DNA from 3 places in the Phyllobacterium zundukense genome. Region 1 is predicted to be linked to each of the others. Evidence: riboswitches for the same ligand, from Rfam matches in the RefSeq annotation. Region 1 holds a riboswitch; each other region holds the start of a gene.
The links. Region 1 has a riboswitch for thiamine pyrophosphate ahead of thiB (thiamine ABC transporter substrate binding subunit). Riboswitches for the same ligand answer to the same signal wherever they lie in the genome.
Positions count from the first base shown of each region.

Region 2: another riboswitch for thiamine pyrophosphate. It lies ahead of thiE (thiamine phosphate synthase); the one in region 1 lies ahead of thiB (thiamine ABC transporter substrate binding subunit).
Region 3: another riboswitch for thiamine pyrophosphate. It lies ahead of thiC (phosphomethylpyrimidine synthase ThiC); the one in region 1 lies ahead of thiB (thiamine ABC transporter substrate binding subunit).

Region 1 is NZ_CP017940.1:172,862-176,138, reverse strand. Features, by position in the region: gene BLM14_RS00845 (thiamine diphosphokinase) at 1-372, opposite strand, end outside; TPP riboswitch at 1,238-1,356, shown strand; gene thiB (thiamine ABC transporter substrate binding subunit) at 1,402-2,418, shown strand; gene thiP (thiamine/thiamine pyrophosphate ABC transporter permease) at 2,423-3,277, shown strand, end outside.
Region 2 is NZ_CP017940.1:3,304,746-3,308,022, forward strand. Features, by position in the region: gene thiD (bifunctional hydroxymethylpyrimidine kinase/phosphomethylpyrimidine kinase) at 108-935, opposite strand; gene thiE (thiamine phosphate synthase) at 932-1,597, opposite strand; TPP riboswitch at 1,664-1,766, opposite strand; gene BLM14_RS16625 (TadE/TadG family type IV pilus assembly protein) at 1,815-2,768, opposite strand; gene BLM14_RS16630 (ABC transporter ATP-binding protein) at 2,919-3,277, opposite strand, start outside.
Region 3 is NZ_CP017940.1:1,086,949-1,090,225, reverse strand. Features, by position in the region: gene thiC (phosphomethylpyrimidine synthase ThiC) at 1-1,809, opposite strand, end outside; TPP riboswitch at 1,918-2,033, opposite strand; gene BLM14_RS05270 (NADPH-dependent FMN reductase) at 2,079-2,648, opposite strand; gene rpsU (30S ribosomal protein S21) at 2,876-3,148, opposite strand.

The DNA.
Region 1 (3,277 bases):
CTTTCGTCCTTCGGCCGCATAACGGGTCGCCATCGTCAAATGCAGGAGTGTGTGATCGGTGCGCGGACCGCCGAACGCACCGCAGAGGATGACTTCGGTGGCACCGAGCCGCCAGGCTTCATTCAGTGCCAGCTCACCATCGGTCATGTCCTTGGCTGCGGGGAAAACCGAACGGGGCACATCAGCGTACTGGGCATCGAGCTCAGGAGATGTCGAGTCAAAATCGCCAAGCCAGAGCTCCGGTGTGAGACCCAGCGCTTCGGCATGCGCAATACCCCCGTCTGCCGCCAGAACCCGGGCCCCGGCTACGAGCTGCCGGAGACGGTCGGTAACATGGACGATTCCGCCGAGAAGAATAACGAATTTGCTCATGAATCGCCCATAGCATGGGTAAGGTCAGCCGCATAGCTTTGATGGAGCGGGACCGAAACTATCCCGACGTGATCCTTGGAAAATTCAAGAGAGGGATCGTTTCGCGATGATCTTGCCGTGATCGAAAAGCGCCTCCCTCTCCGTCATCCTCGGGCTTGACCCGAGGACCCACGGTTGAGAAGGACTGAGATATCACGGCACGCAACGCATTCCAGCAAAGTGAAATTCCCAATGGCCGTTTGCGTTGACGGTTTCGTTCCCTGGATCGCGTCGGGATGGTGGATAAATTCTCGCCCCTTTGCCATGGGTCCTCGGGTCAAGCCCGAGGATGACGGAGAGGGAGGCACCTGCATTGTTGGAGAAGAAAGGTGCCGGTCGAACCTTGCACGATCCCACCGCTTTCAAATATTCCCGCCAACTTATCCAACACCCTCCAACCTCAGCTATTCTAACTCGGTCCTTTCCACGGGGAACTGCTTCCGGAGCCGTTCGAAGCGGGGAGAGGATCGGCGCCTCCGATGGCGGGTAACGGATGACCCGCTGTCCGGGGAAGTTGCGTCCAAGGGTTCCCCTGCCGGTACTAGGACCGGTGCGTGCTGGACGAGCACTGTGAGGGGCGGTGGGTCAGGTAAGGGCTACGAGCCCGGCCGCTGCCGTCGCGACGCGGAACGGATGCGATAGAAAAACGCCGGACGGGCGGTCTTCGGATCGCATATCACTACCAAAAGACGCGCTTCGACGACCGCCCGTCTTTCCCACCAACTCAATGGCCAGACGCAAAGGCGGGCGTGGCAAAGGAGGCGTATATCGTTAGACAGCAAGGTAACCCTGCTTGCGCCGCTGCAGCTTTATCTTTAATGTTTGCAACGCTCTAACGGGGTGCCTGTCCAACTGAGACAGGCTGAGAGGCTTTGGGAGAAATCCTGCCAACCCGCGGAACCTGATCCGGTTTGTACCGGCGGAGGGATTAGACGCGGCAGGAAAAGCCGGCGCATCAATCCTTTTGAATTGTAACCATAGGAGACGCCGATGCGGCCGTTCAATACACTTGTGAAATCAGCAATTCTGGTTGGCGCGCTGGCGCTCGGCCTGACAGCCCCGGCAAAGGCCGACGGCAAGCTAACCGTCTATACCTATGAAAGTTTCACCGCAGAGTGGGGTCCAGGTCCGAAAGTCAAGGACGCTTTCGAGAAGCAGTGCAGCTGCACCGTCGAGTTCGTGGCAGTCACCGATGGCGTTGCGCTGCTTAACCGGCTGAAACTTGAGGGGGCGTCGACAAAGGCCGATATCGTTCTCGGCCTCGACACGAACCTGACCTATGAGGCCAGCCAAACCGGTCTCTTTGCACCGCATGGCATCGACACCAGTGCGATCGCCATTCCTGGAGGTTACAAGGACGATACATTCGTTCCCTATGACTATGGTTATTTCGCCGTCATCTATGACACCGAAAAACTGAAAAATCCGCCCACGAGTCTGAAAGAACTGGTCGAAGGCGATCCGAAACAGAAGATCGTCATCGAAGACCCGCGCACCTCGACACCCGGTCTCGGCCTGCTGCTCTGGGTGAAATCGGTCTATGGCGACAAGGCTGGCGAAGCCTGGGGCAAGCTGAAGGACCGCGTGTTGACGGTAACGCCCGGCTGGTCGGAAGCCTATGGCCTGTTCACCAAGGGTGAAGCGCCATTTGTTCTCTCCTACACCACTTCGCCCGCCTATCATCTGATTGCGGAGAAGACTGAACGCTACAAGGCTGCCGCATTTAAAGAGGGTCATTATCTGCAGGTGGAAGTAGCCGCGCAAACAGTGAACGGCGCAAAAAATCCGCTGTCGGCGCAGTTCCTGGCGTTCATCACCAGCACCGCATTCCAGGATGCGATCCCGGAAAACAACTGGATGTTCCCGGCCGCCAAGACAAGCGCGCCGCTCAATCCGGCTTTTGAAACGCTGGTAAAACCGGAAAAGACATTAATCTTTTCGCCGGAGGAAGTCTCAAGGAACCGCAAGGCCTGGATCGATGAATGGCTGTCTGCCATGAGCCTGTAACGCTGTGATATCCGCCCGCTCACCGAAACCCCTGGCGGGGGCCCTCGCCCTCGCATTCCTGGCCGTGCTCGCGGGCGGCGCGTTGCTCAGTCTTGCAATGGAAGCATTGCGTGGCAGCACGGAAGGTTTCGCCGCCTTCGACAGTTATTTGTGGAGGATCGCGCGCTTCACACTGCTGCAGGCGATCCTTTCCATGCTGCTCTCGGTGGCCTTTGCCATTCCGCTTGCCCGCGCGCTGCACGCGCATCCGGATTTCCCCGGACGCGCGATGATCCTGCGGCTCTTCGCTCTGCCGCTGGCCCTGCCCGCACTTGTCGCGGTCCTCGGCATCACCAGCATTTATGGTCGCAACGGTCTGCTCGCTGCAGCTTTCCGTGGCCTCGGCCTCGATGTCATTCCCAATATATATGGCCTGACCGGCATTCTCATCGCCCATGTGTTTTTCAATCTGCCGCTGGCGGCACGTCTCATCCTTTCGAGCCTTGATTCCATTCCCGAAGATTACTGGAAACTCTCGTCGCAGCTGGGTATGCGAGGTTGGGCACGGTTCCGGTTGATCGAATGGCCAGTGATCCTGCGCAACCTCTCCGGCATTTCGGGCCTGATCTTCATGCTGTGCATCACCTCCTTCACCATCGTCCTCACGCTTGGCGGCGGACCGCGTGCGACAACACTGGAGGTTGCAATCTACCAGTCGCTGCATTTCGACTTCGATATTGCCCGTGCGGTATCCCTGACCCTGGTACAATTGTGCCTGACCATCGCTGTCCTGCTCCTTCTAAGCCGGACAGGGCGGCCTGCGGAGGAAGGCTTCAGCCTGCATACGGCAACGCGCCGCTTTCACCAGCCATCGCGCCGC
Region 2 (3,277 bases), 820 kb from region 1:
ACCGGTCACCCAGACGCCCACGCTCACGACACCGACGCAACTTGCCTATGTCGAGGAACAGGTCGTGCTTCCGGCGGTGGTTCCCCTGCCATTCGAGCGGCAGGACATCATGACGGCTGCGACGCCGGCCACCACCGGTAAAAATGGTGCACCGGCCCGCGTCCCTGCCCCACTCTGAGATCATCGGCAGCGGCCATCGCCGCCGTCAGATACGCCTTCGCTTGCCCCACCGCCCCGCGCAAATCCGCGCCCTTCGCCAGCCCGGCAGCAATCGCCGCTGCCAGCGTGCAGCCTGTGCCATGATCATGATTGGTCGCGATGCGCGGGCTCGACAAGCGATGCACTGTCTCGCCATCAAATAACAGATCGGTGCTCAATTCGCCCTTCGCATGACCGCCCTTGATCAGCACAGCCGCAGGGCCAAGTGCCAGCAACCGCTCCGCCTGCCGTGCCATTTGCGCTTCGTCTGCCGCGATGGCTTCGCCCGTCAGCAAAGCCGCTTCAGGCAGGTTGGGCGTCAGCACCAGTGCATGCGGCAGTAGTCGCTGCCGCAAAGCTTCAATCGCCTCCGGTTGCAGCAGGCGGTCGCCCGACGTCGCCACCATCACCGGATCGAGCACGGCCCTTCGACCCCAATGCTCGAGCGCCCCTGCTATGGTCTCGATTGTCTCGACCGTCGAAACCATGCCGATCTTGATCGCCTGCACGTCGATATCCGACAGCACCGCGTCGATCTGGGCGCGGATAATGCCGGGTGACAAATTCTCGATGGCGGTAACCCCGCGCGTGTTCTGTGCGGTGATGGCGGTGAGCACGCTCGTGCCATAGACGCCGAGCGCCGAGAAGGTCTTCAGATCCGCCTGGATTCCCGCCCCACCGCCGCTGTCGGACCCGGCAATGGTCATGGCAATGGCGGTCGGGGCGATTGCGGTCATGCCCGCTCCTTGAGCGATGCATCGACCACGGCGCGCAAGGCAGCGGCTGCGCCTTGCGGATCGGCCTGGCGGAAGATCGCCGAAATGACCGCGACACCGTCCGCTCCGGCAGCAATGGCAGGCGGCGTCCGCTCAAGGTCTATGCCGGCGATAGCGCCAATCGGCAGGCTTGGTTTCACCCTGCGGATGATCGGCGCCAGGCGGCTGAAGCCGTCGAAGCCGATCGGACCGTCGGGATTATGCTTGGCCGGTGTCTCGAACAGACCGCCAATGCAGGCATAGTCGATATCGCCCTGGATGGCTGCCTGCGCGTCGGCTTCGTTTTTAACGGTCAGGCCAATGATCGCACCCGGTCCAAGCAAGGCACGGGCATCGCCGACAGTCATATCCTCGCGGCCGATATGCACACCCTCGACCCCAGCAGCCAGCGCCACGTCGATGCGGTCATTGATGACCAGCGTCACACCCGTGCCCTTCAGCGCCGCATGGATTGCCCGCGCCCGCTCGACCATCGAGCGCGTCGGTGAATTCTTGTCGCGGTACTGGATGATCGTGGCGCCGCCACGGGCGGCTGCAAGTGCAAGCTCGCCCAGATCCTTGTCGCCGCCGATCGCGTCGACATCGACGATGGCATTCAGCCGGAAATCTACTTTTGGTCGCACAGTCTGGACTCCATCGTGAACAGGTTGGAGATCCGGATATGTGCGAAGACAAGGCAGAGGGCGTGAAGAATGCTCAATTCCCGTTCCTACGCCGGCATAACCCGGATCAGGTTCAAGGGTCCAGCTCGACGCTATCTCAGCACTGTACAGTGCCCCCCTCGGAATGAAGTCATGATGGAGCGGCGCAAGATCAAAGTCAATTGCGCCGCTCGGTTGATCAGTGTGTCAGACGGACAAGTTCGCCATCGACGGATTTGCAGGCCGATGTCACGGTGTAGAAGACGTCCTGTTTCGCCCAACCACCTCCGTCTTCCCAAGCATGCTTATGAGTTCCGCCGTCACAGCTGAAAATGTCCGTGAGGGGTGGCGTTGACTGAGGGGGAAGCTGTTTCCCGTCGACAAAGAGATAATGTACCGTGTCCTTATTGTTTGTCGTATACGTCCTGTTGTAACTGGTCTTCTTCGCGTCAACTACACATTTAACAATCGTTTTCGATGCGTCGGGATTGCGATATCCTATATCACAGCCGTCTTCCTTGACTTGCATTTTCAAATAGACGCTGTCGTAATCTGAAAGCGTGATCGTTGTCATCTGATCCTTTGTCGGAACGGTTGTACCGGTGCCTCTTCCACTCTCAAAGCTGTGATCTGTGGGTTGATACACAACCGTTCCAACAGTGGTCTCAACGCCGTTTTTTACGGCAACAACGGTGACGCGCTTGAACCAGTGACCGTAGATATTATCGACCTTGATTGTAGCACTGCTTGGCTTCAGGGGTGCCAATGCCTGCGCATTGACACCAACCGCCATCGTGTCCTGATTGAGGATACGCATGAACGTTGTTTGAGTCTGCCCAGCGAGACTGACGGTTATTCGCTGGTTCGCAGCGCTGAAATTGACTGTGACTGCACCGTATTTGGCCATCCCGAGATTTGCCTTCAGATAAGCCCTTGCGCGATCTTCGGCAGCTTGCTTGTTTGCACCGGTAAATACTGACGCACCAGCTAGCGCCGCCGCATCGGCAGCATCCTGCAACGTGGCCCGTTCATTGGTCGCGACGCTGTAGTCGACAGCAAGCCCGGTCATCCCCATGATCGGCACGAGCATCAATGCGAATGTAAGGGCCGTGGCCCCGCTGCGGTCTTTCAGGAAATCTCGAAAACGCTTCATGTCCCACTCCAGTCGTTGAGTGGAACAATTGATTTCCTGGAGTAAATGCCCGCTTAGGAAATTCGTTCAGATTTTCACGATCGGGGTGCCGAGACGCGATTTCCGCGGATTCATTACCGAAATGGTAAAAATCATATGAAAGTTTCTGCCCTAGAGCGCTGCGTCCGGCCGGACAAACCCCTGGCTCGCCACCAGCAGGTTTCGCGTGTACTCCTGCGTCACCTTGCGCTTGGCCAGCTCCGATGCTGTCAGACGCTCCACCTCTGCACCATTCTGCATCACCATCAAGCGGTCGCACATATGGGTGACGACGGCCAGATCATGGCTGACCATGACGAATGTCAGCTTGCGGTCGCGCCGAATTTGCTCAAGCAGGTTCAAGACCTCCGCCTGGACCGAGGCATCGAGCGCCGAGGTCGGTTCGTCCAGAAGCAGGATCGACGGCTCCAGGATCAGAGCGCGGGCGATGGCAACGCGCTGGCGCTGGCCGCCGGAGAGCTGGTGCGAAT
Region 3 (3,277 bases), 910 kb from region 1:
GCTGTTGAGCGGCATGTAGAGATCGCCGCCCTCGCGGAATTTCTCCGCCATGGCCGCCATGCCTTCCTTCTGCGCCTCGGCGCGGATGTCATGGGAAATCCGCATGGAGCAGAATTTCGGTCCGCACATGGAGCAGAAATGCGCCACCTTGTGTGCTTCCTTGGGCAGGGTCTCATCGTGATAGAGCCGCGCCGTTTCGGGATCGAGCGACAGATTGAACTGGTCTTCCCAACGGAACTCGAAGCGTGCCCGCGACAGGGCGTCATCACGCAGTTTCGCCGCCGGATGCCCCTTGGCCAGATCCGCCGCATGAGCTGCAATCTTGTAGGTTATCACGCCGACTTTCACGTCGTCGCGGTTGGGCAGGCCAAGATGCTCCTTCGGCGTCACATAGCAGAGCATCGCCGTACCGAACCAGCCGATCATCGCGGCGCCGATACCCGACGTGATGTGATCGTAGCCTGGCGCAATATCCGTGGTGAGCGGTCCGAGCGTGTAGAATGGCGCCTCGCCGCAAACGGCAACCTGCTTGTCCATGTTTTCCTTGATCTTGTGCATCGGGACGTGACCTGGCCCCTCGATCATCACCTGGCAGTCCTTGGCCCAGGCGATCTGCGTAAGTTCACCGAGCGTTTCGAGTTCGGCAAATTGCGCCGCGTCATTGGCATCGGCGATCGAGCCCGGCCGAAGGCCGTCACCCAGGGAAAAGCTCACGTCGTAGACGCGGCAGATATCGCAGATTTCCGCGAAATGTTCGTAAAGGAAACTCTCGCGGTGGTGATGCAGGCACCACTTCGCCATGATCGACCCACCACGCGATACGATACCTGTCACGCGATTCACCGTCAGCGGGATATAGTGCAGCCGCACACCGGCATGAATGGTGAAATAGTCCACACCCTGCTCGGCCTGTTCGATCAGCGTATCGCGATAAACCTCCCATGTGAGGTCCTCGGCGATGCCGCCAACCTTCTCCAGCGCCTGATACAGCGGCACCGTCCCGATCGGCACAGGCGAATTGCGGATGATCCATTCGCGAATATTATGAATGTTGCGCCCAGTGGAGAGGTCCATCACCGTGTCCGCACCCCAGCGCGTCGCCCATACCATCTTCTCAACCTCCTCTGCCATCGAGGAAGTGACCGCGGAATTGCCGATATTGGCGTTGATCTTGACCAGGAAGTTGCGACCGATAATCATCGGCTCAAGTTCTGGATGGTTGATATTGGCTGGTATGATTGCCCTGCCCCGGGCGATCTCCTCGCGAACGAATTCCGGGGTCACATAATCCGGAATGGCGGCGCCAAATGATTCGCCATCGCGCACAGCTGCCGTTCTGGCTGCCACGCGGCCGAGATTTTCCCTTATTCCCACATATTCCATTTCCGGTGTGATGATTCCGGCTCGCGCATAGGCAAGCTGGGTGACGGCCTTGGTACCCACTGCCTTCAGCGGCTGATTGCGGATGGGAAATTCCGGCGTCAGCCGCTCGCCCGTGGCGAAACCATTGTCCGCGGGGATGATGTGACGCCCTTCATAGGAACGGGTGTCGCCCTGCGCGGCGAGCCAGCGCTCGCGGATACGTGGAAGACCCTTGGCGATATCGATCGCAGCGGAAGGGTCGGTATAAGGGCCGGAGGAATCGTAAACCGTGACATTGGGTTCGCCGGCAGTCGGATGAACAGCGATTTCGCGCATGGGCACGCGAATATCGGGATGAATGCGTCCGGTCTTGTATGTTTTGGTCGACGCCGGCAGGGAGCCGGTCGAGACGGTCGGGGCAGAAACAGTTGGGGTCATTGCGGTCATCATCAGGTTCCTTTGCAGTTTATTTGCGTGGAAACCCAGTTCTGTGCCGGAAGGATGAAAGGAGTTCGCGAGTCTGAATACAGACGATATTGTGCCGGAGCACGACTCGCGAAGACTTTTGCACCGTCCCTACGCCAGTATGAACTGGATCAGGTTCAACGGGTCACTGCGCTGCAAAGCCAGCAGTATCTCAGCCCCTTGTCGGGACTCCCCTGGTGAATAACCCTAACTGACCCGCTCGCGACTTCGTTGTCAAGCGGGTGTATGTTCTATGCTGCGCGAAGCTGTTTCAACGCGCCAGCCCATTTGGTTAGCTCGCCGAGCATGTTCGTTGCGCTTGTCACGATGCTTTCACTTGGCTGGAATACGCCTTCATCGTTGATGTATTGCTGGTAGGAATGTACCGGAACGCCTTCCGGAATGGGAACCATGCGCAATCCGGCCATCAGTCCCTTGACTGATTCGACCGAGCGCAAGCCGCCCGAGACGCCGCCATAGCTGACAAAACCGGCAGGCTTGTAGTTCCACTCCTGCCAGAGATAGATCATCGCATTGGTCAGCGGCGGCGGGGCGAAATAATCATATTCCGGCGTAACAAAAACATAGGCATCACCCGAATCGACAATCTCGCTCCATTTCCTTGTATGCGCGTGTTCGTACTTTTTCAGGCGAGGATGATTGGGTTCGTCAAAGATCGGCAGATTGATCTCGGCAAGATCGACCAGAACAGGGTCAAACCGGCCATCTTGCCTGGCAAATTCATTAAACCATTTTGCAACTGCGGGGCCTCCGCGGCCCGGCCGTGTGCTGGCGATGATGATGTTGAGCTTGAGTGCCATTGCCGCGTCTCCATAAGGCGTGAATCTTGTCGCCTATGAATAGGAAGGCTTTGCCGCACTGCACAAGAAGGCACTTTTTGGAAACCGGATATTCTGTTCTCGCTCAAAAGCAAACGACTGGAGGCTTTTAAGAATTCAGCCTGATTTGAGCAAAACGAAACCCGCTACAGCAGAGGCCGTGCGGGTTCTGTCGCGTTTACAAATGACCGGTCGGGCCGGTCATGGATTTATCGGTTGAAATCGCCGCCAGTGCTGCCGTTCGGACGGGCAACCCGTTCCTTTTTCTTCGGACCGGGCAACAGGCCTTCGCGCTGTGCCTGCTTGCGTGCAGCCTTGCGGGCACGGCTTACGGCTTCAGCCTTTTCACGGACGCGGCGCTCGGACGGCTTTTCGAATGCCTGGCGCGCCTTCATTTCGCGGAAAAGACCTTCCCGCTGCATCTTCTTCTTCAGGACCCGCAGGGCCTGTTCAACATTGTTGTCACGGACGAGAACTTGCAATCGTTTTCCTTACCCATGCTTGCCTCGTCTTGCAGAATCACAATTGACCACAATCAGACAAGCGTTTGAAGAATTGCCACTACGGCAATCCGGAGAAGCGCGGACTTTATTCATTTCCGCGCCAAAAAT